3 regions of the Bacillus sp. 2175 genome follow, and region 3 is predicted to be linked to each of the others. Evidence: riboswitches for the same ligand, from Rfam matches in the RefSeq annotation. Region 3 holds a riboswitch; each other region holds the start of a gene.
What was found. A riboswitch is a leader RNA that binds a small molecule or an ion and turns the genes downstream of it on or off. The one in region 3 is predicted to bind lysine.
Positions count from the first base shown of each region.

Region 1: another riboswitch for lysine. It lies ahead of lysA (diaminopimelate decarboxylase); the one in region 3 lies ahead of ACXKY9_RS12715 (amino acid permease).
Region 2: another riboswitch for lysine. It lies ahead of ACXKY9_RS08260 (aspartate kinase); the one in region 3 lies ahead of ACXKY9_RS12715 (amino acid permease).

Region 1 covers NZ_CM173819.1:1,190,507-1,200,891, forward strand. The annotation lists gene hisB (imidazoleglycerol-phosphate dehydratase HisB) at 1-261, shown strand, start outside; gene hisH (imidazole glycerol phosphate synthase subunit HisH) at 262-891, shown strand; gene hisA (1-(5-phosphoribosyl)-5-[(5-phosphoribosylamino)methylideneamino]imidazole-4-carboxamide isomerase) at 864-1,583, shown strand; gene hisF (imidazoleglycerol phosphate synthase cyclase subunit) at 1,577-2,335, shown strand; gene hisI (phosphoribosyl-AMP cyclohydrolase) at 2,332-2,637, shown strand; gene hisE (phosphoribosyl-ATP diphosphatase) at 2,648-2,971, shown strand; gene ACXKY9_RS06510 (histidinol phosphate phosphatase domain-containing protein) at 2,984-4,000, shown strand; gene ACXKY9_RS06515 (YozQ family protein) at 4,069-4,236, shown strand; gene ACXKY9_RS06520 (NAD(P)-dependent oxidoreductase) at 4,381-5,352, shown strand; gene pssA (CDP-diacylglycerol--serine O-phosphatidyltransferase) at 5,383-6,084, opposite strand; gene ACXKY9_RS06530 (LTA synthase family protein) at 6,273-8,159, opposite strand; gene ACXKY9_RS06535 (DUF3888 domain-containing protein) at 8,414-8,809, shown strand; lysine riboswitch at 8,899-9,080, shown strand; gene lysA (diaminopimelate decarboxylase) at 9,261-10,385, shown strand, end outside.
Region 2 covers NZ_CM173819.1:1,521,654-1,532,038, reverse strand. The annotation lists gene ACXKY9_RS08300 (PadR family transcriptional regulator) at 1-93, opposite strand, end outside; gene ACXKY9_RS08295 (polyphosphate kinase 2 family protein) at 246-1,049, opposite strand; gene ACXKY9_RS08290 (hypothetical protein) at 1,453-1,917, shown strand; gene ACXKY9_RS08285 (MFS transporter) at 2,113-3,375, opposite strand; gene ACXKY9_RS08280 (8-oxo-dGTP diphosphatase) at 3,513-3,998, shown strand; gene ACXKY9_RS08275 (YndJ family protein) at 4,027-5,652, opposite strand; partial or broken gene ACXKY9_RS08270 (DUF4166 domain-containing protein) at 5,658-5,981, opposite strand; partial or broken gene ACXKY9_RS08265 (hypothetical protein) at 5,945-6,202, opposite strand; lysine riboswitch at 6,396-6,582, shown strand; gene ACXKY9_RS08260 (aspartate kinase) at 6,787-8,016, shown strand; gene ACXKY9_RS08255 (VOC family protein) at 8,243-8,695, shown strand; gene ACXKY9_RS08250 (helix-turn-helix domain-containing protein) at 8,903-9,343, opposite strand; one part of gene ACXKY9_RS08245 (IS3-like element ISBth8 family transposase) at 9,554-9,812, shown strand; one part of gene ACXKY9_RS08245 (IS3-like element ISBth8 family transposase) at 9,812-10,385, shown strand, end outside.
Region 3 covers NZ_CM173819.1:2,430,524-2,440,908, forward strand. The annotation lists gene ACXKY9_RS12670 (peptidoglycan D,D-transpeptidase FtsI family protein) at 1-778, shown strand, start outside; gene lepB (signal peptidase I) at 860-1,381, shown strand; partial or broken gene ACXKY9_RS12680 (cephalosporin hydroxylase) at 1,416-1,484, opposite strand; gene ACXKY9_RS12685 (NUDIX hydrolase) at 1,536-2,060, shown strand; gene ACXKY9_RS12690 (class I SAM-dependent methyltransferase) at 2,241-3,002, opposite strand; gene ACXKY9_RS12695 (hypothetical protein) at 3,308-3,589, shown strand; gene ACXKY9_RS12700 (hypothetical protein) at 3,804-4,784, shown strand; partial or broken gene ACXKY9_RS12705 (DNA alkylation repair protein) at 4,894-5,585, opposite strand; gene ACXKY9_RS12710 (iron-sulfur cluster biosynthesis family protein) at 5,619-5,924, opposite strand; gene ACXKY9_RS12715 (amino acid permease) at 6,038-7,504, opposite strand; lysine riboswitch at 7,617-7,809, opposite strand; gene ACXKY9_RS12720 (GNAT family N-acetyltransferase) at 8,130-8,579, shown strand; gene ACXKY9_RS12725 (sulfite exporter TauE/SafE family protein) at 8,616-9,518, opposite strand; gene ACXKY9_RS12730 (VOC family protein) at 9,724-10,385, shown strand, end outside.

The DNA.
Region 1 (10,385 bases), 1.2 Mb from region 3:
ATAAGTGGACGCTCATATTGTGTATTTCAAGGGGAATTAACAAATCCGAAGCTCGGGGATTTTGATACAGAATTGACGGAAGAATTTTTTAGAGCAGTTGCACATGCTGCCAATATTACATTACATGCGCGCGTTCTATACGGAAGTAATACACATCACAAAATTGAAGCATTATTTAAAGCTTTTGGTAGAGCGCTTAGAGAAGCGGTCGAAAAAAATGCCAACATTACTGGTGTAAATTCAACGAAAGGGATGTTGTAATTGATTGCCATTATAGATTATGGAATGGGGAATATTCGCAGTGTAGAGCAAGCATTAAAATATATTGAGGCAGAGTACATTGTAACGAGTGATAAAGAAGAGATATTGAGAAGCGATGGCGTGATTCTACCGGGAGTAGGTGCATTTCCGAAAGCGATGGAAGTATTAAAAGAAAGAGATTTAGTGTGTGTACTAAAAGAAGTTTGTGACATAGGAAAACCACTCCTCGGTATATGTTTGGGCATGCAACTTTTATTTGAACGAAGTGAGGAACTAAAAGATTGTAGCGGGTTAGGTTTACTACCAGGTGAAATTCGGAAGTTAAAAGTTTCGTATAAAATTCCTCATATGGGATGGAATGAATTAAGGAAGGAAAGAGAATTTCCGCTTTGGAATGGATTAGTGGATGGTTCTTTCGTGTATTATGTTCACTCATATTACGCGGATTGTCCAGATGAAATTGTATGCGGAGTAAGTGATTATGGAATGCAAATACCAGGGTTTGTCGCGAAAGGAAATGTATTTGGTGCACAGTTTCATCCAGAAAAAAGTGGCGAAATTGGCATGCAAATATTAAAAAATTTTCAAGGAGTGGTAGAAGCATGGAAATCTTCCCAGCTATCGATTTAAAAGAAGGGCGATGCGTTAGACTTTATCAAGGAGAGTTTAGTAAAGAAACGGTGATGAATGAAGATCCGGTAGCGCAGGCGATCATATTTGAAAAGCTTGGAGCGGAAATACTACACATTGTTGATTTAGACGGTGCAATTGCTGGCGAGTCGTTAAATTTGCCCGTCATTGAAAAAATCTGCAAGGCGGTACGTATTCCTGTGCAAGTGGGAGGAGGAATTCGTTCACTTGTAACGGTGGAGAAGTTATTGTCAGCAGGTGTAGAAAAAGTGATTTTAGGAACAGCAGCTCTTTATGATAAGTCATTTTTAGAGGAAGCAGTTCGTCTATATAAAGAGAAAATCATTGTTGGAATTGATGCGAAAAATGGTTTCGTAGCAACGAGAGGTTGGCTTGATCTGTCTGAAATTTCTTACGTTAGTTTAGCGAAACAAATGGAAAGTTTAGGTGTTCAAACGATTGTGTTTACAGACATTTCGAAAGACGGGACGCTTGCAGGTCCAAATTTTGAACAATTAGCGATACTTCAAAAAAGTGTGGGCATTCGTCTCATCGCCTCTGGAGGAGTGGCATCTATTCAAGATGTGAAAAAGTTAAATGATATGAATATATATGGTGTCATAATTGGAAAGGCGCTTTACGAGAAAACGATTGATTTAGAAGAAGTGTTACAGGTAACGAAGTTATGTTAGCGAAACGAATCATTCCATGTCTAGATGTGAAAGAAGGGCGAGTCGTAAAGGGTGTAAATTTTATAGGATTACAAGATGTCGGTAATCCGGTTGAAATAGCTGAAGCATATAACGAGGCAGGGGCAGATGAAATCGTATTTTTAGATATTACAGCGACTCATGAAGGAAGAAAAACGATTATAGATGTTGTAGAAAAAACAGCAGCTAAAGTATTTATTCCTCTTACGGTTGGCGGGGGGATTTCAAGTGTGAAAGATATGTACAATTTACTAAGAGCTGGAGCAGACAAAGTTTCAATAAACTCAGCGGCAGTGCGAAACCCGAAGCTTATAGAAGAAGGGGCAGAACACTTTGGATCACAATGTATTGTCGTGGCAATTGATGCTAGAAAAGTAGCAGAAGGTAAATGGAACGTATACGTCAACGGCGGAAGAGTTGACACAGGAATGGATGCCATAGAATGGGCGAAGCGTGTTGTTAAACTTGGGGCAGGTGAAATTTTGTTAACGAGTATGGATGCAGATGGAACGAAAAGCGGATATGACCTTCGTTTAACAGAAGAAATTTCAAAAAGTGTTTCCATTCCAGTCATCGCATCAGGGGGCTGTGGTCATACGGATCACATTATAGAAGTTTTTCAAAAGACAACAGTTGATGCAGCGTTAGCGGCATCCATCTTTCATTATGGTGAGGCGACAGTGCAGAGTGTAAAGCGAAAATTAAGAGATGCAAATGTTGAGGTGCGGTTATGAAACCTAATTTTTCAAAAGGATTAATACCAGCAATTGTCATCGAAGAAGGTACGAAAGAAGTTTTAATGCTAGCTTATATGAATGAAGAAGCATATGAAAAAACGTTAGAGACGAAAAGAACATGGTTTTATTCTCGTTCGAGGCAGTCGTTATGGAATAAGGGGGAAACATCAGGGAATCTTCAATATGTGCAATCTTTATATTTAGATTGTGATCAAGATTCAATTGTTGTGAATGTGAAACAAGTAGGACCTGCTTGTCATACGGGAGAGAAGACATGTTTTCACTATCAAATTATATAGGGGGATACATATGGAAAATGCCTTTAAGTTGCTGTATAAAACAATTGAAGAACGAAAGGAAAGCCCACTTCCTGAATCGTATACAAATTATTTATTTTCAAAAGGAGAAGATAAAATTTTAAAGAAAATTGGTGAAGAGTGTGCTGAAGTAATTATCGCATGTAAAAATAATGATAAAGAAGAAGTAGTGAAAGAAATGGTTGATGTATTTTATCACTGTTTCGTTTTATTAGCTGAAAAAAATATTACATTGGAAGATGTCATGCGAGAGGTGAAAGAACGAAATGGAAAGCTTTCGAGAGTTGGGGATAGAAGGGAAATAGATACATTATAAGGGGGAATGTATATGAAAGTAGATTATCATCTTCACTTAGAAGAAGGACCGTATTCAATAGGATGGCTTGCTAAAATAAATGAAGCGCTGGAACGTTATGAACCGCTTCAAGAAAGGCATTCTATTGATTGGCTTATGAAAACACAAGAGCGTTTGCAAAAGCGTGTGAAGGAAGGGCCATTTACAACAGAATGGATGGACCTCTATTTAGAAGAAGCTGTGCGAAAAGGTATAACAGAAGTTGGGATTGTTGATCATTTATATCGTTTTCATGAAGCGAAAGGATATTATGAAAAATATGTAGATATTAGTGATTCTAAGCTCGGTCGTATACAGAAGGAATGGTTAGATCAAGTAAGGGTAGTTTCACTGTATGATTTTACAAAGGTCATTGAAGAGGCGAAAGAACGATGGAGTAAAAGAGGTGTCACACTTAAACTTGGAATTGAAGCGGATTATTTTATTGGTTGTGAAGGAGAGTTAAAAGAATTATTAGCGCTAGGAGACTTTGATTATATAATTGGTTCCGTTCATTTTCTAAATGGCTGGGGATTTGATAATCCAGATACGAAAGAATATTTTGAGAAGCATGACCTACGCGCATTATATGATATGTTTTTTAAAACAGTTGAGAGTGCGATTCGTACCGAGTTATTTGATATTATCGCTCATCTTGATAATATAAAGGTATTTAATTATCGATTGGATGAGAATGAACAGCTTTCTTATTATGAGGAAATTGCCTGTGCGTTAGTAGAAACGAATACGGCAACAGAAATAAATGCAGGATTATACTATCGTTATCCTGTTCGTGAAATGTGCCCAAGTCCACTATATTTACAAGTATTAGCTAAGTATGGTGTTCCAATTACGATTTCTTCGGATGCCCATTATCCAAATGATTTAGGGAATTATGTACAAGAAAATGTACAAACATTACTAGCTCACGGTGTTACTCAGGTTGCAACATTTACGAAGCGAGCAAGAGTAATGAGGTCGCTTGAAGAAGAAGTAACAAATTCAAAATGAAACGCAATTTTTTGATGAAAACCGTCCTTTTTGTTCAAAATAAGAAAGAATGAAAAGGAGGGTAAGAAATGGCGAAACAACAAAATAAACAAAATGTACAAGGTGCACAGCAACAAGCTTATACTTCTGAAACGAATGCTGAATCTCAATCGGTTATTGAGGAGCAAATTAGCGATACGGTTGCAGAAGGAACGATTGATGTGAAGCTTGGAAAAGAATCGCAGGAAAAAGCGTAAGAAAAGGGGAGAGTTGCATCTCCTCTTTTTTCATGGAAAAGTGTCGATTTTTAAAACTATAATCAAATTCCTTGGTTTTTATATGTGGATTTCTTACAATGAAATATAAGAGATATCTTATTTTCTATAGAAGAGGTGTTAGTAGTGGCAAAAATATTAGTAGCGGGAAAAATTCCGGAAATTGGATTAGAACTATTAAAAGATCATGATGTAGAAATGTACGATAAAGAGGAGTTAATTTCTATAGATGAATTAACAGAGCGTGTAAAAGATAAAGATGCATTGTTAAGTTTACTTTCGACAAAGGTGCCAAAAGAAGTTATTGATGCAGCGCCTCATTTAAAGATTGTTGCAAACTATGGTGCTGGTTACGACAATATTGATTACAAGTATGCGGGCGAAAAAGGAATTGCAGTTACGAATACACCGAAAGTATCAACGGAAGCGACTGCAGAATTAACATTTGCACTTCTTTTAGCAGCGGCGCGTAGAATTCCTGAAGGGGATACGTTATGTCGTACGACTGGATTTAACGGATGGGCACCGTTATTTTTCTTAGGACGAGAAGTTCATGGTAAGACAATCGGAATTATAGGTCTTGGAGAAATCGGGAAGGCTGTTGCAAAACGTGCGAAAGCATTTGGAATGGATGTTTTATATACAGGGCCAAATCGTAAGCTTGAAGCTGAAAGTGAGCTGGGGGCAACGTATGTGATGTTGGAAGAATTATTACAAACAGCAGACTTTATTACAATTAACTGTGCTTATAGTCCAAATTTACATCATATGATTGATGAAGAGCAGTTTAAAATGATGAAGAAAACAGCGTATATTGTAAATGCTTCACGTGGACCAATTATGAATGAAGCAGCACTTGCTCATGCATTAAAAACGAATGAAATTGAAGGAGCAGCTCTTGACGTGTTTGAATTTGAACCGAAAATTACAGAAGAGCTAAAAGAATTAAAGAATGTAGTACTTGCTCCACACGTAGGGAATGCAACATTTGAAACTCGTGATGCGATGGCTGAAATGGCTGTCAGAAATATTTTAGCTGTATTAAACGGCGAAGAGCCAGTAACACCTGTAAATCAAAAGGTATTAGTTACAAAATAAAAAGAAACCTTCCGGACTCGGAAGGTTTTCTTATTTTTCTTTATTCGCTTTTTTAGACGGTCTTTGTCTAATGAATTGAGATAACATGTACAAAATATATAGTGGAATGGCAATAAATAAGAAAACAGAAAAATTTCCAAATCCTGTTTGATACATTGTAATAATGATTCCAACTAAAAATAGTGTAATAATGATGCTATATCGTGGAATTGGTACATCTTTTAAACTTGGGATACGAATGCGGCTCACCATTAAAAATGCGAACGTTACAAATACGGTAATAAGAACGATTTTTGGAATGGTATGTGAAAATAATGTTAAGAAAGCAACAAGCCCTCCCGCTGCTGTAATCGGTACTCCAGTGAAATATTTCATTGAAGTAGAAGATGGTGTTACATTAAATCGTGCTAAACGATATGCTCCGAAAAGAGGGAATAATCCCGCTATGTATAATCCGATGATTCCGTAGTTTGAGAAAGATGTGTAATACATTAAAACAGCTGGTGCTGCACCAAATGTTACGACATCTGCAAGCGAGTCGAGCTCTTTTCCCATTTGTGAATCAACACGTAATAAACGAGCAACACGACCATCAAGACTATCTAACATCATCCCGATAAGTACTAAAATAGCAGCTGATTTATAATATCCTAAAGATGCATAGCCGATTGATAAAAATCCGCTATATAAATTTCCGAGCGTAAATAAGTTTGGAATAGCTGCTCTATACAAAATCTGATCCCTTGCTTTCTGTAATAAATTCTTAATTAGTGTATGAAAGTTTACTTATTTTATCATACCATAAATTTATTCCTCATACGAAAGAAATTACCAATTTGTGAAAGATTTCATAGAAGGATGGTTTGAAAATTAAGTGAAAATAAAAAGAGGAAGCAACTTGTATAAAGTTGCTTCCTTTACTATTCAAATTTCGTTGTCATCGTTCCAGTTTTATATCGATTATTAGGATCGAAGCGTAATAAATCTCCATAAATTAATTTATCGGAGAGTTTTAATTCTGTTTTTGCTTTTTCAATATACGGCTGACATAGCGTCATGTCAGCTTCTTCACCCGTACTTCTTTTGTAGCACATATTTTTTGTATAAACATACTCTTCAGAAACAAAGCTACCATCACGCATTACCATAAGCGGGTCTTTCTCTTTAATAAATAAGTCAGTTCCAAATTCAACGGATTTATTTGTTTTAATACCAAGTAAATGAAGGAGCGTTGGCTTAATATCAATTTGACCGGATACTTTAGAAACAACTTTTCCTTCTTGGCCAGGCACATGAATAATAAGAGGGACTCGTTGTAATTGCATAGAATCGAATGGTGTAATAGTATCTTTTCCTAGGAACTGTGCCATAGCTGCGTTATGGTTTTCGGAAATACCGTAATGATCACCATAGATGACAATAACGGTATTATCATACAATCCTTCTTCTTTTAATTGTTTAATAAATAATTTAAGAGCTTCATCTGTGTAACGAACAGTTGGGAAGTAGCGGTTTACAACACCACTTTCCGAGTTGAATTCATCAACATATTGATCTTCCGGATTTAGAAGAAATGGAAAATGATTTGTTAATGTAATAAATTTTGTATAGAACGGTTGCGGTAAAGATTTTAACTTTGGAATAGATTGTTCAAAGAACTCTTTATCTTTTAATCCCCAACCGACAGACATTTGCTCCGTTCCTGCGTAATCATTTAAATTAAAGTAACGATCATATCCAAGCGCAGGATACATTACATCCCGATTCCAAAACGTTTTATCATTTGAATGGAAGACGGCAGAAGAATATCCGTATTTCTTTAATTGTTCTGGTGTCGCTGTGTATTCATTTGTTGCATGAGTAAAGAATACAGAACCACGATCTAGCGGATAAAGTGAGTTTTCAACGATAAATTCAGCATCAGAAGTTTTACCTTGTCCAGTTTGATGATAGAAGTTATCGAAATAGAAACTATCCTTAATAAATTCATTTAAAAATGGTGTAATTTCTTTTCCATTTATTTTTTTATTAATAACAAAGCTTTGTGTAGATTCCATTGAAATTAAAATTACATTTTTACCTTTTGCAGCTCCAAATAAGTTTTTATCAACTTGTTTGTCTTTTGAGTCTGTATAGTTTTTAATTTCAGAAAACCCATCCCCACTTGCAAATACACGCTCAGCTGAGGACTTGGATTGAAGCGTAATATCAAATAGATGATATGTGTATAAACCTAAATTCTTCACGACAGTTTGACGGTCAAATGAGCGTGAGAACATTTGTGGTTTATAAATAACTGATACAACAATTTGTAGTGCTAATAAAGCTGTTACACCGCTAAAGAAAGTTCGCTTCTCTGAGCGGGAAAGTGGTGTTTTGTCGCCAAATGATGGGAATTTACGCGAAATAAACATTAAAATAATTGCATCTGCAAATAAAAGTAATGTTTTGTACGTAAAGAGTTCTTTTATACTTGTCCCTAAATCAGCCATATTGTTTGTTTGGAATAAAACTGGGAAAGTAACGAAATCGTTATAGAACCCATAAAACATTGCGTTTCCAAATAAAATAAATGACAGTATAAAACTGATTCCAATTATAATTCGGTTTCGGTGCTTAGATGCAAGTAAAGCTAAGCCGAAAAATAAAAGTAACGCAGCTAGTGGATTGATAAAAAGCATGAATTCTTCAAAGAAATTATCAATTTTAATATCAAATGCTAGCTTGTACACAATATATGTTTTAATCCATAGTAAAACGACTGCAACGAGTGCAAATCGCAGTTTTGGAAACAGATGTTGTAGCATAATATACTCCTCTCCTAAAAAGCATGACAGTTCTTGAGAGTCAGTTTGCTTAACGACTCATTTTATATATACGAACAGTCCTTTGTTATTATGATTATTATACTATGAGTATCATTATACGAAAATAAAAGAAGGTTGTGGGCTTTTTTATAATAATCGAGTAGAAAAAGAGTGGTGGGAGACAATAAAACAGAATTTCTATGTATGATAATTATTGTACGCAGAAAGAATCGCGTGATAATACGGAGGTTATAATGCGAAAATTATTATATTTTATAGCATGCAGTAGTGTTATACTTTTTACTTCACCGAGTGTGTCGGTAGCCCAATATGATGCACCTCTTATGGAAGATGCACTTTATTCTGTTTTATTTCCAAAAATAAATAAAGCAATTGAAAAACAATATGGAAGTTTGAAACCTTATCAATGTCCTAAAATTATTAGTTTAAAAAAAGTGTATAGCGGTACATATTTATTTCAAGCAAGTATTGAAGTGACAAAGTATGAACGTGTTGCTGGGAAAATTGCTCCACCATTTGAGAAGGTAACGATTACATTTAATAACGAAGAAGGCGAATGGGAAGTAACAAAGGTATTAGTAAAGCGCTTACCAGACGATACGAAATTAAACTGCAAAAAAACAATATAAAAAATTGTTTGACAAATAAAATGGTCCTTTGGTATTGTTAATAGCAACAATTAGATGTTTGAAAATTAAATAGACTTACCTCATCTACTCTCAAAGGTAGAGGCCGCGATAGGAAAGAGTAAGCTATGGGAGATTTAATGGAATCTGTGATCATAGGTTGAAAGGGACTATTGCCGAAATATAAGAATAACCATCTTATTCATATATTGGGACTGCATTGAATAAATGTAGTACTGTCATAAGATTTATTTTATGGAGAGCTATTTGGAGATGTTGATGCGGTTTCTTATTTTGAGGAGATAACAACTCGTTTATTTTTTCAATATATATTTTTCCTAATAAGAAACGCGTGTGAACATTGTTCCGCGCGTTTTTTGTCTATCTAAAAGCGTGCTGCAATGAATAGAAGATTGGGGTTATGAGTTTTAGAGGAAATAAGGGAGGAATTTAAATGTATTTACACGGCACAAGCCGAATTAATGGGCAAGGACACTTAGAAATTGGAGGGTGCGATACGACGCAGCTAGCAAAGCAATACGGAACACCACTTTATGTATACGATGAAGAGTCTATTCGAGGAAAATGCCGAGCATTTCATCGTGCTTTTAAAGAAAGTGGTTTCTCTTATCAAGTAGCATATGCAAGCAAGGCGTTCTTGTGCATGGAGATGTGCCGAGTAGCTCGTGAAGAGAATATGTCATTAGACGTTGTCTCTGGGGGAGAATTATATACTGCGCTCCAAGCAGGATTTCCGGCATCACGTATTCATTTTCATGGAAATAATAAAACAGAAGAAGAAATAGTGATGGCTCTTCAGGCGAATATCGGTTGTTTTGTCGTAGATAATTTCTTTGAATTAGAAGTTTTACACGATTTAGCGATGCAACATGGAAAGTTTGTGAACATATTAATTCGTGTAACGCCTGGAGTAGAGGCGCACACACATGAATATATTACGACAGGCCAAGATGATTCGAAATTTGGATTTGGCGTTTCAAACGGTCAAGCGATGCAGGCAATTACATTTGCTTTACAAAAATCCAATTATAATGTGCTAGGGATCCATTCACATATTGGATCGCAAATATTTGAAACAGCTGGTTTTGTTCGAGCGATTGAAGTTCTTCGCCAATTTTTAGTAGAAGTGAGAGAGCAAACAAACTATGTAGTAAAAGTGTTAAATGTAGGCGGGGGATTTGGAATACGCTACACAGAGTCAGATACACCATTAACTCTTGAGACATATGTGCGAGCTGTAACAAGTGCAGTGAGAGAACAATTTACTGTATGTGAATATCCATTGCCAGAAATATGGATTGAACCAGGACGTAGCATTGTAGGTGATGCTGGGACAACAATTTATACAGTTGGATCTGTGAAAGATATTCCTGGTATTCGGAAATATGTATCAGTCGATGGTGGAATGACAGATAATTTAAGACCTGCTTTATATAGCGCGCGTTATGAAGCGATGTTAGCGAATCGAGGGAATGATGAGAATGAGGAACTCGTTTCGATTGCCGGGAAATGCTGTGAGAGTGGAGACATGTTGATTTGGGATATTCATTTACCAAAA
Region 2 (10,385 bases), 910 kb from region 3:
ATGAGTAAATACGTCTTCAAACACAATTTTAATATCGTAACCAGACAATTCCTTTTCCATTAATAAACCTAAAACAACATCTCTTCCCTTCAAAGTAAAACCCCCACATAGTATATAATCAATAATCATATTAACATTGTTAATATGATTATTGATTATATACCTTATTCTGTTAATTGTAAAATGTTTCTAAATAAAAAAGCCCCATAATTTGGTTTCACCAATTCACAGGGCCATTTTCTTATTTACTCTTTAACACCTACACCTTGCAAAACTTCAATATCCTCTTTCATTTCATAATAATAAGAAGGCAATTCTATACCATGTTCTAAGAAATAATCCTCAATGAATGAAATAATAATTTTTAACGTTTTCACACGAGCATACAATTTATCGTTACTTTCAATAATATGCCACTTTGCATTTGGCTTACTTGTTTTTTCAAACATGTCTTCCATTGCTTCAACATACTCATCCCATTTTTCACGATTACGCCAATCTTCGTCTGTAATTTTCCATCTTTTCAAAGGATTTTTCTCTCTATCTTTAAATCTCTTTAACTGTTCCTCTTTACTTATATGGTAGAAGAACTTCCCTATTATGTAATGGTCATCTGTTAGTAGTTTTTCAAAATCATTAATCTCATCATATGCTCTCATCCACTCTTCCTTTGTAGCAAATCCTTCAACACGCTCAACTAACACACGACCGTACCATGAGCGATCAAAAATGGTGATTTGCCCGTACTGTGGAATTTTGCGCCAGAAACGTTGCAAATAATGGTAACGTTTCTCATGAGGTGCAGGCGCTCCAATTGGATTTACTTGGAACCCACGCGGGTCAAGATGTTCCGTCACCCGCTTAATTGCCCCACCTTTACCAGCCGCATCCCATCCTTCCATAACAAGCATAACCGCGATTTTTTCTTCTTTCAAAATTTGCTGTAATGCTAATAAGCGCCTTTGATATTTTTCTAATTTCTTATTGTACTTAGATTTTGATTCAATTTTTTTCGTTAAGTCTACTTTAGCAAGATGTCCATTTTCCATAAAACAAATCCCCCTTGTTGTATGACAATGTTATTTTAACATATTTTTGGTAATTTTTTCATATCCTAAAAAAACTGTGTAGAAACATCTCTACACAGCTTCCTTCTCTAATTTCACATATATAAGCACATTTAACTACATTAAAATAAATAATTTATACTGAACTCTTAGTATATTCTTTTTATTAAAACGTAAAAATAGTCCTTTTAAAAAGGGCAGCAATCTAAGTATAGAAAAACAAATTTATTCTTTTTTACTACATACGTAATTATGCCGGCTATAAGAGTATTGAATAAGATATTGATTCACTACTCTTATAGCCACTTTACATTATATGGTATATTTACTCGTAAAAAGAAGATAATAACAAGTAAATCCATTAAAGAATGGGAGCTCTAAAAAAATGAAACGAAAAATATTAACTCTCTTTACACTTTTATGCTTAGCACTACCAATACAAGCTAGTGCTTACACATTTCAGTCACTACCGATTGCGTCAAAGTCTAAACAATGGTATGTCGAAATTGATAAATCTCATAACTCAAACAAGCAAGCAATCCAGCCAAAGCAAGGTGTATTTGATACGTATAGTTTACTCGTAAAAAACATCGGTCATGATGTATCAAACGTATCTGTGGAAATACTTGATAACAACCCTACCTCTAAAGCTACCTTTAAACCTACTACACCTAATGAAAATATTTCTAAAAGTCATACAAGCTTTGACTACATGGTATTCCCATTAGACTTTAATAGTCATAATTTTAAAGTTGTAATCACTTGGGAAGAAAAGAATTTCTCTTACAATGGCCATCCGGTAAATGAAGGTAAAAAAATGAAACAAACATTTGTATTTAATGAAGACTAAGTCCTAATTTCTTTAGGGCTTAGTCTTCTTTTTTGAAACCTGCTTGTATCGCTTCCGTCACTTCTTTTGTGATTTCTAATTTTGTTGTGCCAAATATGTACGGACAGTTTTTCATTACAAAGGTGTTTTATTAATACTAGTTGATTATATGCTAAGTTATTTTCTATATAGGTCTAGCCCTCTTTTCCCATATAATCAATTAAATCGACGAATACTCTGTACAGACAATGCTATTCCAATTGTTAAAATTACTAAACTAGCTAGTGTTATAATAGTTATTTCGCCACCTATGACAGTAGCTAACCAGCCTACAACTACATACCCTAATGGCAATAAAGCAAAAGAACCCAACATATCAAGGCTTGCCACTCTTCCGAATGCTTCTTCTGGTACAAACTCCTGTAAACTCGTTTCCCAAATGAGTCCAAATATCATCATGCCAAATCCTTCAATTGCCATTAAGAATATTAAAGCGGGTGCCCAAGAAATGAATGGCATAATTAATAAAGCAATGCCACTCATTAAAACACCTCCATAAGCCAGTAATCCTCTCTTATGCCACCGCTCTTTCCCACCAAATATTACTGCGGCAATTATAGCCCCACCACCAGAAAAGGCCATGCCAAGCCCATACACGTAAGCTTCAAAATGATGATGAACATTAAATAACCATGGAATTAATACGACGATAATGCCGGCATAACAAATATTTATAAAAGAAAAAACTAAAATTGTAATCCACAGCCACGGATGACTTTTTAAAACTAAAACACCTTCCATAAACTCTTGTTTGTAAGTAAGCTTACTCTTTTCAATGGGTTTTACTTTTTTAAACTTAATTTCTTTTAAAAATAATAAACATAAAAATGATAATAAGTACGTTGCTGCATCTAGTCCGAAACCTATCCCTGCAGATGCAACCGATACGATTAACCCACCAAGTGCTGGCCCAATCAATCGTATACCTTGATTACTCATTTGAGTGAGTGCGTTAGCTGCATTACGAATTTCAGGAACGAATACTTTCGCCCTTACAGCAGAATATGCTGGTTGGAATATCCCTTCCATAAGTCCGTATATGGCAACGAGAATATATAAAATCGTAATTGTTAATAAATCCATAAATATAAGCGATGCAAGTAATAGCATTAATATACAGCGGATTATATCCGTAAATAACATTAATTTAACCCGATCAATTCGGTCTACAACTAAACCTGCAAACGGTAAAGCAAGAATATTAGGTAGCATGTACATTGCCATCGTCATCCCCATTACAACTGTTGAGCCAGTTAATGAATACACAACAACTGGAAGTATGACCATAGTTATCGAACTACCTAAGGCCGAGAGTAATTGTCCAATCCATAAAAACTTAAAGTGCGTTGATACTTTAACTGGTAATAATAATTTTCCAATATAACTTAAACTTTTCTCCTTTTGTATTTCCCCTTGCATGTCTCTCTCCTCTTTTCAAATGACTATAGAATACATAATATACGACTGAAAATTCATAATATTATATTTCCAATTATATAAGAAACCATTATGTTATGGTAAAATTATCAAAAAAATATAAAGGAGAATGCATCATTATGCCTCCAAATTCACATAACATCGAACACCAAATCTATACAATGTGTATGATCCAGCGCAACAATGAAGTTTTACTCGTAAAACGACCCAATCATCGAGGTTTCCCTGGCTACATAGCTCCTGGCGGCAAAGTAGATTTTCCCGAAAGTATCGTTCAAGCCGCTATAAGGGAAGTAAAAGAAGAAACCGGATTACTTGTTTCGGATTTAAATTTTAAGGGATTAGATGAATATGTAAATCCGAAAGGGAATGTTCGGTACATGGTATTTAACTACTGGACAGACTCATTTGAAGGTGAACTTCTTTTAAACCCACCTGAGGGCAAATTATTATGGATACCAATCGATACAGCACTAAAGCTTCCTATGCAAGATTGGTTTAAAGAAAGATTCCCATTATTTTTTGAAAAAGGCACCTTTGAAATTCAACGTGTTTGGGATAATGAGCTAGATAAACAAGTTGCTATAACAATTACACATACGTAAAAAAGCTTGGAATCTCTCCAAGCTTTTCTTACTTCTCCTGTACTTTCTTAATCTTATAATCAATTTCTAAAAACTTAACTCCAAATATCCACATTCTATGATTAGCTTCTAGTATGTGATCCGTGCGCTCTTTTATAATAAAAGTCTCTGCTAACGGTAAACGGATTGTCAAGAACCGAGTATGTAAATAAATCCCCTCATCTCCCTGACCATTTTCTCTTAACTTACTAGTAATAATTAAATCATGACTATCATTATATAGTTTCAAAATACCAGTCATATTCGAATAAGGTAAAGGTAAGGCGATATTCATATATGTCTCACTCTTATTTGTATGCTTTGAATAAAGAGCTACAAAAATAGATTTACCTGCTTCATTTTTTCTTAGCCAAGCCCTTACATTCTCTCTTCCATCTTTCTCATCTATGACACTAATGATAGAGCCATGCATCGTTTCCCAATTGCCGCCCATTCCTAAATGTATTTGTTCTACACGCTTACTCATTTTCTCATAGCAAAGTGCGAACGGACGGAACCAACGAGCCCATTTAATATTCGATTGCAATTCATACTCTACTGTATTTTCATAAAAATGAATAATACTTAAAGGAACCTTCGTCACATCAAATGCCTCACTATGAAAGTCATTTACTTTATCAACTAAACCGTTGTATTCCTTACTGTCTACTAAATTGCTGCTATATAAATAAGCCTCACCAATTGCCACATTTCCTCTTAACTTACTCATTGGTTTCCCATAGTATTTATAATTCGGAACACTCTTTTCAATCACCCAGCCGATAAATGCCGGTAACGCTACTCCAATTCCGTTGACAACACCATGAATCCAAACCATTTGAGCAATTGTAATCGTCAAGACATGCTTCAAATTCCCGTATGAATATATAAGTGAGAACATAATTGTAACCATGAGTGTACTAGACGAAACGATTAGAAGAATCTTTGCACTGATAGCATTAAATTTTGCTCTCCAAACGTAAAATCCATACCCATAAATTGCACATAAATATAGGAACACTGCAAAAAATTCAAATATTCTTGAGTATGTAATTCCTATTGCAACTGTCATAGGTGAAATCATGATGATAAACATAATAGCATCATACACTTTACTTCTCTTTTCTCTTTTTCTCCCTATTAAACCAGCTGATAATGGCAATAGAAACGCCGAATAATGAAAATGTGCAGCTGTGAGTAAAACAATGTCAGAGCTAAAATGCATAATTGAAAGTTTTGCTACTGAAGCAGAAAACCAAAAACCACCTAAAAACAAATAAATAAACGCACTATCTATGGCGATCTCTTCTAACGGCTTCCATCCTCTTTCTAGCAATCTACTTACACCAAATAACGCAACAATTCCTGTATATACAAACCAAACTAGCGCAAATAAATAGTGATTTGTGACGAAAGCTAACATTGCACAAATTGCTGCGATTGGATATAAAAATGATACGGATTTATAAAATAATAATTGCGATCCATCTCTTTTTCTTTTATCAATAATACAAAATGACATTGGTATAAATAATAAAACAGATAATAATATAATTGCTTCAACAGGATTTATATTCGACCACTCACTTATTAGAAAAACAACATAGCAAGCAAGCCCAAATATTATATTTTTCATATCGTCTATTCCCTTTCCACAAATGTTCCCTTATATGAAAAAAGCGAACCAATTAACGGGTTTCGTACTTGTACATGAATTCGAAAACATTGTAGTGTTTCATCATAACTTTCAACAATTTTTGCCTCACCATACAAAAATTTTGGTAACGGCATTTTTCTTCCAAACATATAAAACCATTGTTTCTTTGAAGAAATATGCATTGCCCCTAACTCATCGATATGAAAATGCAGTGTAGAAACGAGTAAATGTGGTTCACCAAAATAATCTACAATTTCATTTTCGTTTTCATCAAACTGCATAACTGCATTAAAATATCTTTTCTTATTTCACCTATTGATTCCCCTTCTCCAACTATTTCAAGCCCAAATCCAATCTTTGTTTTATACAAAAACTTCTGTGGTTCCCCTTCTTTTTTCTCTAAATACGAAATTTCAGTAAAGCGAGCATCCCACTCTGTATGTATATCTGGTTCTTGCGTATATTCCCATAATTTTTCCATCGTCGTGTTCATTTTTGTCGCAACATAAATAGGCTGTTTCCTTTTCATTCTCCCCACCTCCTATGCACTATAACTTTAATGTACATGCAATGAATTTATTTTGCTACATTTTTCACAAACTTCCTCAGAAAAAAGAAAGAATTTTTAAAATATATATAAAACACTTGATTCCACGAAAAATTTAAATTATTATAAAACAAATGTTACCAACAACTTCATAAATCAAACACTCTCGCCTAAAACGTGAGATAGAGGTTGCGATACTTATGAGTATTCTAATGGAGACACAGAGATGTCTATGAACTTAGATGAAAGGAAGTATTGCCGAAATTGATAAATTTCTCTGCATTTATCAATTGGGGCTGTTTTCGAATAGAAACAGAACTGTCATATGTACAGACGTGTACGTATGAAGAGCTATCTACAAAAAAGAGATATCATTTTTTTATGATATTCCTTTTTTGGCGGTTTTTTTATTAGCTCCGTTTTCTGTTTCCCTTTTCCTGTAACAGCACCATCCTCACTTATTTGAGATGGTGTTTTTTGTTTGTCTTTCTGGTAACTACAGGAGTATTGGGGATTTATATATTTCCTAATCTATTCTTAAAAATAGACGAAAGAAGGAATTTGTAATGGAAACAATTGTTCAAAAATTTGGTGGCACTTCTGTCGGAAGCGTCGAACGCATTCAACATGTAGCAAATTTAATTATTGAAGAATATGAACGAGGTCATAGCATTGTCTCTGTCGTTTCAGCAATGGGAAAAAGCACAGATGAACTTGTCGCACTCGCTAACGCTATCACAGAAAATCCAAGTAAACGTGAAATGGATATGCTTCTATCTACAGGAGAACAAGTAACTATTTCATTATTAACAATGGCACTGCAAGCAAAAGGCTATCATGCAATTTCATTAACAGGGTGGCAAGCAGGTATTACGACAGAATCTGTACATAGTAGTGCACGGATTACTGACATTCATACAGATCGTATTCAATCTTATCTTGCTGAAGGTACGATTGTTATCGTAGCTGGTTTCCAAGGTATAAGTGTAGAAAATGAAATTACAACGCTTGGCCGTGGTGGCTCTGATACGACTGCTGTCGCATTAGCTGCTGCACTTAAAGCAAAAAAATGTGATATTTATACGGATGTGACAGGTGTATATACGACGGACCCACGAGTTGTAAAAGATGCTTACAAATTAGACGAAATTTCTTATGACGAAATGTTAGAGCTTGCTAATCTCGGTGCTGGCGTATTACACCCGCGCGCTGTTGAGTTTGCTAAAAATCATAATGTAGTTTTAGAAGTTCGCTCAAGTATGGAACAAGAAAACGGAACAATTGTAAAAGGAGAATGTAACATGGAACAACAATCAATCGTTAAAGGTATTGCATTTGAGGATAACATTACACGTGTCACAATTAAAGGATTAGAACAAGGCTCGCTTTCAACAGTTTTCTCTACATTAGCAGCAGCACACATTAATGTAGATATCATCATTCAAAGTATTACAAATGAAGGAACTGTACACCTCTCCTTCTCCATTCATTCGAATGATTTAAGAGAAACTTTAGAAGTTTTGGAACAAAATCAAGAAACTCTTCACTATGAATCTGTAGAACATGAAAATCACTTAGCAAAAGTATCAATCGTAGGATCTGGCATGGTATCTAACCCAGGTGTCGCTGCAAATATGTTCACTACTTTAAAAGAAGAAGATATTCATATTAAAATGGTAAGTACATCAGAAATTAAAGTGTCTGTCGTTATTGACCGCCTTCATTTAGTAACAGGCGTTGAGGCGCTGCATCAATCATTTATGGCGAAAATTGAGCCTTTAGTGCAAATGAGCTAATCTGATATATTTAGTAATGCTAAAAAAATCATATTAATGTATTACCTTCCTATTAAATAAAAAGCTGTTCGTTAACACGATGCTATATGACATATTAAAAAACACCTTGTCACATTTTCCTATACTGTGACAAGGTGTTTTTGACTGAAAGGAATTTGTAACTACTTAGTAGTATAATTATGAGGATAATTAAATAATAGACTTTTATACATAAGGAGATAAGACTATGGCAAAAAACAAATTACTACGAATGGACAATGTCAGCATCGTTGTAGAATCCCTTGATAACGCAATCTCTTTCTTTGAGGAGATTGGCTTGAATCTCGAAGGTCGAGCCAATGTCGAAGGTGAATGGGCTGGTCGCGTAACTGGACTCGGTTCTCAGTGCGTAGAGATCGCTATGATGGTCACTCCAGATGGCCACAGCCGAATTGAACTTTCGCGATTTCTCACCCCACCTACTATATCAGATAACCGAAATGCTCCTGTAAACGCCCTCGGTTATCTACGCGTCATGTTCACCGTTGAAGACATTGACGAAATGGTATCGAGACTCACTAAGCATGGTGCAGAGCTCGTTGGTGAAGTAGTTCAGTATGAGAACTCGTATCGTCTCTGCTACATTCGTGGAGTCGAAGGAATTTTAATCGGTTTAGCGGAAGAACTCGGTAATAAATAAGTAATATTTTATAAGAAGTCTTTACTAAAGTAAAAATATTTGAAAGAAATTCTCGCTTCATAAAACTTAGATTTTGAACCCCGTCCTAGCTTTAGAACGGGGTTATGCTTGTTTGAACTTTTTAACACACTATCAACATCCTAAAATCATTATAAAACAATTCAATTACTTCTTATACTCTTTCCTAGGAAATATAACTGATTCTTCTCACCTCTTATCATATATATCTTTTCTTTTAAAAAACGATCTGAACTCATTCAAAATAACTTTCTTCACGTCAGAGTAAAAAACTATCATGAATAGTGCTATTCCTAATAAGATTTCTTGCATTCCTTCATAATCAACGAAAGCACTTAAAATTAGCAAACCACATCCAATATAAAAACCAAATTCATTTCCTTTCTCAAAATCCTCATCTTCTGCATCACTATGTATTTTCTTTTTGAAATCTTGATTCCCTTTTATCAACTCATCTAGCGTAACATTATACATTTCGCTCAGTAAAATTAAATTATCAATATCAGGATAACTTTTATCATTTTCCCATTTATATATCGCTTGCCTCGTTACACCAATCTTTTTAGCAACATCCTCTTGTGAAAATCCCTTTGACTCTCGTAGTTTTTTTAACTGTTCTCCTAAATTCATAACGTCCCCTCCTTTAACAAATTATTACATAAAAAGAGATATAAAAGAAAGAAACCATTAGTAAAATTCACTGTAAACCATTCGTTTACACAATAAAAAGAGAGGATAACTCTTTGAGCTACTGGTATTATCCCCTATAGGTAGAAAGTAAAAAAAGAGTCCATCTGATATGATGGACTCAATACTGTTTTATCTGGAGGGGATTTTTTTATGGCAAGAAAAGGACAATCATTTCAAAAATATACAGAAGAACTAAAGCGAGAAGCAGTTCGTCTTCGATTAGAAGAGAGAAAATCATTGCGAGAAATTCGTGAACAACTCGGTGTGAAGAGCGATGCCCAGATTATTGAGTGGGTAAAACGTGCGCAACAAGGGGAGTCCTTTGATGATCAACGTGGTGTCTGGAATCGAAAGAATTTTAATAGTCTAGAAGAAGAAAATGCTTATTTGAAGGCACAGGTTGAGTATTTAAAAAAGCGCAATCCAAATCTACACGGGAAGGAATGGTCCTAAAGAAAGAACGATTTTCTCTTATCGATTCATTACGCCAAGCCTATCCACTCCGATGGTTGCTTCAAATCGCGGAAGTTTCTAAGGCTGGCTACTATAAATGGCGGAAATATCATAACGTGCAGCGTTTACGTCAGAAAAGGGATATGTGGCATAAAGAACATATTTTATCTATTCATCGTCAGCACCCTTACTATGGGTATAAACGTATGACTCGTGCTTTGGCTCGAGAAGGAATGGTAATGAATCATAAACGTGTTCGTCGTCTTATGAGAGAGCTGGGTATTCAATCTATCATTCGAAAAAAACGTCCGTTTTATGGAAGAAAAACATCTGTGGTATTTAAAAATCATTTGAATCGAGAGTTTCAAGCTGAAAAGCAAAATCAAAAATTCGTAACAGATATTACTTATGTACGAATCGGAGAACAATTTGCCTATTTGTCGGCTGTGTTAGATTTATACAACAATGAAATTGTTGCCTGGAAGCTATCTTCAAGAAATGATTTAGATTTGGTTTTAACTACATTACG
Region 3 (10,385 bases):
TATGTTTAATACGGCTTTAAAAATGGCAGGCATTAATTATGTCCCAAACAATCCATTAGATATTAAACAAGAAACATTTAATAAAATGCGCTACTATTTTAGACAATTTGGCCTAGGTGTGTCGACTGGTATTGACCTGCCAAATGAATCAATTGGTCAAGTAGGTAGAACTGATAACATACCCGGATTTTTACTTGATTACGCGATTGGACAGTATGATACATATACGCCGCTTCAGCTTGCACAATATATTTCAACCATTGCAAATGGCGGTTACCGAATGAAGCCACAAATTGTACAAGAAGTTAGAGAGCAACCGAATAGACCAGAGGATGTAGGAAAAGTCGTTCGGTCGATTGAACCAGTTGTATTAAATAGAGTGGATATGGACACTTCGTACATTAATCATGTAAAAGAAGGATTTAGAAGAGTTTTTCAAGAAGCTGACGGAACAGGTACCGGAACGTTTAAAGGTCTACCATATAAACCAGCGGGAAAAACAGGAACAGCTGAGACAGTATATGGTGGAGAAAGTGATATTGGAAGAGATGAGAACAACAACCGAAAAAAATGTTATAATTTAACTCTTGCCGGTTATGCACCATATGATGCTGATCCGGAAGTAGCTTTTTCAGTTGTTGTACCATGGGTGAATGATGATAAATCAGGAATTAATTCTGCGATTGGTAAAGAGATTTTGGATGCGTATTTTGAATTAAAAACAAATAGATCAAATACAAATTCAATTCCAGTAGAACAACCGAACAAGGCACAGTAAAAATAGTATCACTGCATGGAAACATATTGTGCAGTGATATATTTTTTGAGTTAAAAAGCGCTTTATAAGGTGGGAATGGATATGAAAAAGGAGATTAAGAGAGGCTGGGGAAAGTACATACTATTTATATTGGTGATAGTCATAGGCTACCATTCTTTTACTTTATGTAAGGTGGAAGGGGAATCGATGCAGCCGACTTTATATGAAGAAGACTACGTATTTGTAAATAAAGCAGTAGTACGTCTTTCTAATTTACAACACGGAGAAATTGTCATTATAAAGGAAGCGGATGAATCGAAATATTATGTGAAACGTGTAATAGGGCTTCCTGGTGATGTAATTAACATAACGAACGGAAAGGTATATGTGAACGATAAAAAGCAAGAAGAACCATATACAAACAAAGATTTATTTAACAACACACAAGTGTTTTATAACTTTCAAAAGACAAAAATTCCGCCAAATAAGTTATTTGTAATGGGAGATAACCGCGAAGTAAGTAGAGATAGTCGAAATGGCTTAGGATATATTGAAGAAGATAACATAATTGGCAAGGTGGAATTTGTATATTATCCTTTTTCAAAAATGAAAATAATAGAATAAGTGGGAGAGGAGCAAAACCCCACTTATTAAAGTTTCACTTTATTTTCTTTAAAAAACCTTTTGGATTAAATGATATGAAAAATTTATGTTTAGACTCGTCGATACTTGAAAATAAGCCAAATAACTCATGTGGAAAATGAAAGGAAATGATCGTATGTACAAATACACAATTTGCTTTATTAGAAAAAGCGATAAAATACTGCTATTAAATAGAAATAAAAAGCCGAATATGGGGATGTGGAATGGTGTTGGAGGAAAAATAGAAGATAATGAAACGCCATACGAAGGAATAATTAGAGAAACATTTGAGGAAACGGGCATAGAACTTTCAAGTGTAACGTATAAAGGGACTGTTGGTTTTAAAGGTAAAGATGAGCCCCAGGCTAGTGAAGGAATGTATGTGTTCGTTGCTGATTTGCCAGATGGAATGCAAATGAATACACCATTACGTACGGCTGAAGGTCTATTAGAATGGAAAGAAATTGATTGGATATTAGATGGTGATAATAGAGGAGTAGTTAGCAATTTACCAAAATACTTACCGACAGTATTAACAGAAGAAAATAAGTTAGAACATATGTTTACGTATGATAACCGGAATATTATTCATTACACAACTGCATGTTTGACAGAAGATGATGCGAACAAGCGATATGAAAAACAACTCATTTCTCAATAGAAGAGGAAAGTGAAAAATCACGTTTTTGCTCTCATCATATATGCGAGGTGATTATATGTTTCAGAAATACAATTCATTGGTCATAATTGTAATATGCATGATATAACTTTTCTTATTATGAAAGAGTAGAGAACATATGTAAACGGAGCAAAAAGGAGGTGGCTTTGCCACCTCTTTTTGTTAGCTACAAATCGCCTTAATCATAAAACGATGTTGCTTCACATCAAAATAACCTTTTTGTAAGATGATTTCATGTATACGATATAATTCCTCACAATACCTTTCAACAGTAAAATCAGGAATTTGCCACGGAATCGCTTTTAAATAATAGACGATAGCGCCAATGTCATAAAAGCGTTGGAAAGGGAATTCCTCTTTTGCATCTAAGATAGTAAATCCATTTTGCTTTAACTCACTGCATGCGGTTTCGAGAGACCAACTTGCAAATTCGCTATTTAGTGGTGAGCCAAACTGCTCATTAAGTTCCGCGCAATCAAGACCGCCAACTTGTTGTGTAAGAAAAACGCCACTTGGAGAAAGAATTCTGTTTACCTCAGAAGCAGCATACGATTCATGTTGATTTATAATTAAATTAAATTGACCATCTTGAAATGGCAAAGCAGTATCATCGGTCACTTCTACAACGGCAACCCCTAAAGGCTCTAATTTCTTTCGAGCAATTGGCACATTTGGAGCGTAGCCCTCAGTAGCGAATATAGTTGACGGGAACGGTTGTAACATAGATAAAAACTCTCCGCCGCCAGTACCCATATCGAGCATTGATTCTGCACGTTGCATAAGCTGAAAAGCAGTACTGCCGTACGACCACGATAAAGGCTCGCTCTTCATTCGACCCGTTTCTGAAATGAAAGAAAAATCCCAACCGCTAAAATGTGTATTTGCACTTTCTAATAAAGTTAAAAATAATGGATCACGTTTCATAATTATGTCCTCCTATTTTTTTAATGGATGATATGATGAGAAAAGAAAAAGGGAGGACCTCTTATTAAAGTGGAACGGTTTTATGTTTCGTGTTCGAATAGATTCATATAAAGTTACTCCTTGTGAGAATTGTTATTTATATATTCGGGTTAATTGAGTGAAAATCCTTTGAGGGTATAAAAGAAGGCAGTTGTTTAATGAAAAAGTAAATTGAGTTATCTACTTTTATAGTGTAATTGTTCATTCATACGCATAAAAAAATTATTCTCTCCATAAAATAGTAAAATTATATTGGAGGTTGAATTATGAAAAAATTTAGTGTATTTTCAATAACCTTGATGACTTTTGGAATGTTATTATTTGGATTAAATAGGATAATAGATAGCTATTCTGAGCCTATTATCCTATTAGGGTATATTTCTTTTTTAATTGGAGTGGTTCTGAGTATTATAGCGATTGCTAGACGTGAAGATGGAAGATTAAAATTCATATCACTTATCTCTTTCTTTGTTGTCCTGTTTTTCATTACTTGGTTTGAGTCGTTTCAGGTACTACGAATTATTACTTGGCTAAAAAATATCTATTAAAATTTAAATTGTTGGTAAAAATGGGAAACCTTAAATTTAGGTTTCTTTTTATTATATTCGATTATCAATATTAAAACTTATTAGAGCCATTAATAAAAGAAATAGATATATATACCGAGTGTAAAAATATTTTAATTCTTTGAAAACATTCAGCGATTTAGTATTCTTTATATATGGAATATTTTGTTTATGCGAAAAGAGGGCAAGGTGCTATATGAAAAGAATGAAAAATGTAATGTTACTATTGTTATGTTTCTTATGTTTAAGTGGGTGTAATTATAAAGATGACGATCAGGTGAAAAAATATGTGAAAAAAAAGCACGGAATTGATGTGATTGTAACACATTGGGGTGCTATAAACGAAGGAAATATGGGGCATACATATCATACTGTTCAAGCAAAAAATAACAAAAATATTCAATTTAGAGTAGAGGTAGATGGCTTCTTATATTCAAGAATAAAAGGTGATGAATATCAATACGGAAAAAAAACATATGAGGAATATAAGAAATTTAAACCAATGCTAGAAGAAATTAAAAAATTAGGTTACGTGGAACCTGAAAATAAAAATGTTTTTCAATATATAGTGGATGATGATATAGAGGAGAAACCAACGGATAAGTTATTATTAACTTTAAAAACGAGTGACAAGATTGATTACAGTCAATTTGAATCAAAAGAATTAGATCGTTTATATGCTCTAATCCAATTCATTCAGAAGAGTAATAGAAAGATAACAACACTTGAAATTGAGGATTATAATGGTGAATCTATAGGCTTGCCTTTTCAAAATGTGCAAAAAGCTATAACGAAAGAAGAACTGCTTTTAACAATGAAAAACACAGTAAGCAGTTATTGGACATATTTGGTTCAAACTGAAACAAAAGTAGGCGTAAGGTTAAATGAAATTCAAAATGATCGTTTTGAAATTGAGGATATTACTTGTCCACACCCGAAAGACGGCAATTGTCTAGAGTATGAATTGACATTAGTTTTCAATGACAGTGAGATAAAATATAGAAATGATCCATATGTAATAGATGATTTGAGAAAGGTAGTCACTATTCTTAAAGAAGAACTATATAATAAGGATTTTAACATATATTTAAGGAACAAGGATGGAACAAGTTATTCACTCTGGCTATCATCCGAAAAAATTAAGGAAAGTAATAACATAGAAGAGTTAGTAAAATAATGATATAAAGAAGAAATTTAAAGTGCTTTTTATGTTTGTTATTTCTGTATTCAAAAGGAAAACCGCTTATGTTTCATTTTTGAAGCATAAGCGGTTTTGTTTAAAATACTCAAAAACAAAAATCTTTTGGTAAAGTACCACTTTTTATTATTGTTCTTAACCCATGTTTTATAATCCAAGGTTTAATAGGATGCTGTTTATCACGTAATTGCTGTAACCACTGAAAAACGAGTTCTTTATCTTCTTTCGTAATATCGTTCATATGATTGGCTACAGATTTTTGAACATATTTAGAAGGGTCATTCATTAAAGGTTCAAGAAGCTGTAAATTGTTCTTAAAGTCACCTTTTAGAGCTCCAATTTTTTTAGCCCAAGGAAGCCTTGGTCTTGTACCTTCAGAAACTAATCTTCTAATGTGGCTGTTTTCGTCATGAATCCACTGTTGCAATATGTCTAGTGTGTCTTCATGGTATGTTTGAAGAAAAGGCCGAATGGCATATTCAGCAGTATTCCTTTTCGTTATTTCATACATGTAAATGTGCCTACTTCTGTTGTATTTTCTGGTCCTAATGTTTTCAGCAATATATGTATGGCTGCATTAAAATCTTTTTGTAAAGCATTGTGTAATTCATCTGCAATTACTTCAATACGATGCTTTAACTCTAAATTTTCAACTTTACATGTTACGGAAGATACAAAGTTTCTTTTAGAGAAAGTAGGATCGTGTTTACAAATAGAATCAGCCATTTTTTCTGCTAATTCTTCGTTAAATAAAAATTTTAACGGAACATATTTACCCATTTTTTCACCTCAGTGGTCAAATGAAAACAATTTTTATTTTTTAATCGACAATCCATAAACTAAAGTCTCACTCGGAGTCGTAATACTAAAACCTGTCGTCTTATAATCAAGTTTCACCGTATCACCAGTGTAGTCTTTCGTGAATGAATCCATTTGTACGATAAGATCTGCATCTTCATATACAACATCATCTGCGTTATATGTATCCCAAATTAAATCGACATCAACGAAAATACTACAAGAGTTTGTCATTGTCCCTCTAATGCGAATGATCTTTTTGTCTTTACGTTCTAATCTATGTATAGCTGCTTTTGCTTCATCAGTAATGCGAATGTTCATTGTATCCCAACCTTTAATTATATTTCTTCTATTATGGCAAAAACAGGAGCAATAGGGAAGCAAAGAGGTTTGCAACAAAAAACGAGCAAACAAATTTGTTTGCTCGTTTCACTTTATTTTAGTTCACATTTATCAAGTGGAATCACTTTTGTTTTTTTCGTAAATTTATATCCTAACCATAGTACTAAGAAGAGTGGTAAACCGATGTAAGAAACGAGTACGCCGTTCCAATCGATTGATTCACCCATAAATGCGCCGTAGTTTTGTCCTAAAATTACGATGATACAAAGTGTAAATGCGAAGATTGGACCGAATGGGAACCATTTTGCTCTATATGGTAAGTCTTTTAAATCTTTGCCTTGTACGGTATATGCTTTACGGAAACGGTAATGACTAATTGCTATTCCAACCCATGCGATAAAGCCAGACATTCCAGATGCGTTTAATAACCAAATGTATACAACACCGTCACCGAATAAAGAAGCAATGAAAGCGATACTACCGACAATTGACGTTACGATTAATGCGTTTACAGGTACACCGCGGCTATCTAATTTGCCTAAGAATTTTGGTGCTTTTCCTTGGCGAGCTAAATCCCAAAGCATACGAGTTGATGCGTACATACCAGAGTTACCAGCAGATAGTACTGCCGTTAAAATAACAGCGTTCATAACAGAGGCAGCAAAGGCAACGCCCGCTTTTTCGAAAATAAGTGTAAATGGACTTACTGTTACATCACTTGCAGCAAGACTTTCAGTTGTATAAGGAATTAATAAACCGATAACGAGAATCGCAAGGATATAGAATAAAAGAATACGCCAAAAGATTGAACGAATTGCTTTTGGGATATTACGTTCTGGATCAGATGTTTCACCAGCAGCTACTCCTAATAATTCAGTTCCTTGGAAGGAGAAACCAGCTGCCATAAATACACCGATAATTGCCATGATACCGCCGTTAAATGGTGCATCTGCAACAGTGAAGTTTTTGAATCCAACAGTTTCGCCCCCCATAATTCCGAAAATCATCATAAAGCCGACAATTAAAAAGATAATAATTGTAACTACTTTAATAAGTGCGAACCAATATTCAGATTCACCAAATCCTTTAACAGATAAATAGTTTAAAAGGAAAATAATAGCTAAACATAATCCGCTCCAAATAAGAGAAGGGGTATCTGGGAACCAAAATTTCATAATTAATGTTACGGCTGCAAGTTCAGCAGCGATCGTAATCGCCCAGTTATACCAATAGTTCCATCCAAGTGCAAAGCCAAGTGATGGATCAACAAATTTTGTTGCATACGTACTAAAAGATCCAGTAACAGGCATGTAAGCTGCGAGTTCAGCTAAGCTTGTCATTAAGAAGTAAACCATAATTCCAATTGCGGCGTATGCAATTAATGCGCCGCCAGGACCAGCTGAATGGATGACACCACCGCTGGCAAGAAATAGTCCGGTACCAATTGTACCGCCGAGAGAAATCATCGTAAGGTGACGCGATTTTAATCCGCGTTTTAATTCACCTTGTCCTTGTGTAGTTTGCGTTTTAGAGGTAGATTGATTTGTTGCGCTATTCATGTTCAACACTCCTTTTCTTGTAGGTTAGGAAGGAGCGGGGGAGAAAAATACAAAAAACCGCCAAAGGAATTTGGCGGAACGTTTCACAAATAACCACCCCATCATACCCTTCCGTTAAGATAGCACCCCACGTTTACACGGTAATTTTGTAAACGTGACAGTTCTGTTCCTTTCGGAGACAGCCCCAGCTCATATTTCCAGAGAAGAAATATAAACTTCGGCAACTTTTCCTTTCAAACGGAGTCGGTGACATTCTCTGTGTCTCGTCCGTTTTACTATTAAAAGTCGCAACCTCTACCTCATCGGATTGATGAGGATTTATATATTGCTAAGATTTTTAATATATGGCAATTGTAATGACTTTCTGAATATATTGCAAGATATTTTGTTAGGAAAAGTCAAAAAATATCGGTTATTGTATAGGAAACGCTTGCAAAACTCCACCCGAACCTACTATTATGTAGCAATAAGCAAAGAAAAAATTGTTATACAAATGTTTCGCAAAAAATATTGAAAAACCCTCTAAATAAAAAGAAAATTCAGAAAAATATAATTCGACATTCATGATAAAGTCATATTATTTGTTATAATCAGAGTAACGTTTAAGCAAAAAGGGGAAATCAAAATGAAATTAGAAACAGAAAGGCTCTATATAGTGCCGTGTACAGAAGAGAGTATTCAAGTCGCTAACGAGCAAGGATATAATAGCGGTCCGCATATTGTAGGGCATGTAGAGAATGTAAAACAAGATGCGGCTTTATTACCATGGGGGGCGTGGTATGTTCTTCGGAAAGAAGATGATAGCGTTTTAGGTGATATTGGGTTTAAAGGGAAACCAAACGAGAATCAAACAGTAGAAATAGGCTATGGATTTATTGAGAAATATTGGAATCAGGGCTATGCAACAGAAGCTGTAAGAGAACTAATCGATTGGGCTTTCAAAACAGGAGAGGTAGAAACAATAATTGCGGAGACACTCCTAGATAACTATAGTTCGATGCGTGTTTTAGAAAAGTTACATATGAAGAGAGTAAATGCTACAGAAACGATGATTAATTGGAAAATAGAAAAATAAAAAATACCGCTCTAAATTGAGCGGTATTTTTTATAGTTATGGTAGCATTTGCTTCTGATCATTCGGATACTCAGCCGTTGATGCGTTAGGACGATTGGAATGATTTCGAACAGCAATGAAAATAGAAATAATAACGACAAGACCAACTGCAACGTAAGAAAGTGAAATAATAGTTGGATCCACTTTAAATGTAGAAAGCAGTGTACGAATATTTGTGAAGATAATAAGACCACCAACTAATATGCCAAGTAAATGGGGCGGAACGATGCGGACTAACCATGCAGCAATTGGAGCTGCGACAATACCGCCGAGCATTAAGGCAAATACCCAAACCCAGCTTACTTGTTCCCAGCCAAGTGAGATGAAGAAGCCAATTGTTGCAGCGAGTGAAACAGGAAATTCACTCGTATCTACAGATCCAATAACTTTTCTAGCTTCATTTCCTCTTGCTAGAAGAACGGGTGTCGTAATCGGCCCCCAACCACCGCCACCAGTTGAATCAACGAATCCAGCGAATAAACCAAGCGGCACAAGTTGTTTGGCAGACATACGCTTATTTGAAGTGACAATTTGTTTTTGAATGATGAATCGTAATAAAATATAAACCCCTAAAGTAAATAAAAATACGGAAATGTACGGTTTGATTATATCTCCAGGCAAATTACTTAAAAAACATGCCCCAACAAATGCGCCGATTGCCCCAGGTAATGTAAGCCTGGAAACTGTATATTTATCAACGTTTCCAAATTTGATATGAGATGCGCCAGAAGCTGCAGTTGTAACGACTTCAGCTAAATGAACCGATGCTGAAGCTACAGCCGGTGCAATACCAAACATTAATAATAGTGAAGTAGACGTTACCCCATACGCCATTCCGAGTGCTCCATCGATCAATTGGGCGAAAAATCCAATAATAGCAAAGACAATTAATTTCTGCATAAATAATCCCCCTGTAATAATAAATGAAAAAGACACTTTTCCCGTATGAGAAAAGTGCCTTTGGTTTTTCCAATCAGCAATAATTAAATTTGTTTCATTATAATACATATTAATCGTATAAATCAACTGGGTTTTAAAGTTTTTGAATTGAATGAAAGAAAAATAAAATATACAATAAAAGGATGGAGAGAAAGGGGAGAAAGACATGTTACGATTTGATCATCTCGTTCACACAGTTCATGGTACACCGGAGGAAGCGGCAAAACAAATGCAGGAACTGGGATTTCATACTGTATTAGGCGGAGAGCATACGAATTGGGGTACTTGGAATAGTTTAAGTTATTTTGATTTATCATATATAGAATTTTTAGCAGTTCAACATGAAGAAAAAGCGAAAGAAGCAGAAAATCCATTAGTACAAGAAACAGTGGTGAAACTACAAAATGGAGAAGGAATGCTACAAATCGCGATCCGAACAGATGCAATTGAGGAGCTAGCAGTTAACTTTAATAAGTACGGCTTACATACGATAGGGCCATTTGAAGGGAAACGTATGAGAAAAGATGGCCGACTTTTAGAATGGAAAATGTTATTCGTTAAGCAAGAAGAGAACGGACCGAAATTACCTTTCTTTATACAGTGGAATGAAACGGACGAAGAAAGAAGAAACGATTTACGTAACAGTGGGACGATTACTGAACATAAAAACAAAGTGCAACAAATTGAAACGATTCATTACGCAGTAAAAAATGTTCGAGAAACAGTACGGAAATGGAAAGAAGTAATGGGACTATCTACAAGCTCAGTTGTGAAAAATGAAAAATGGAATGCTGAGTGTCAAAGTGTATCGTTTGGTGACATTCAAGT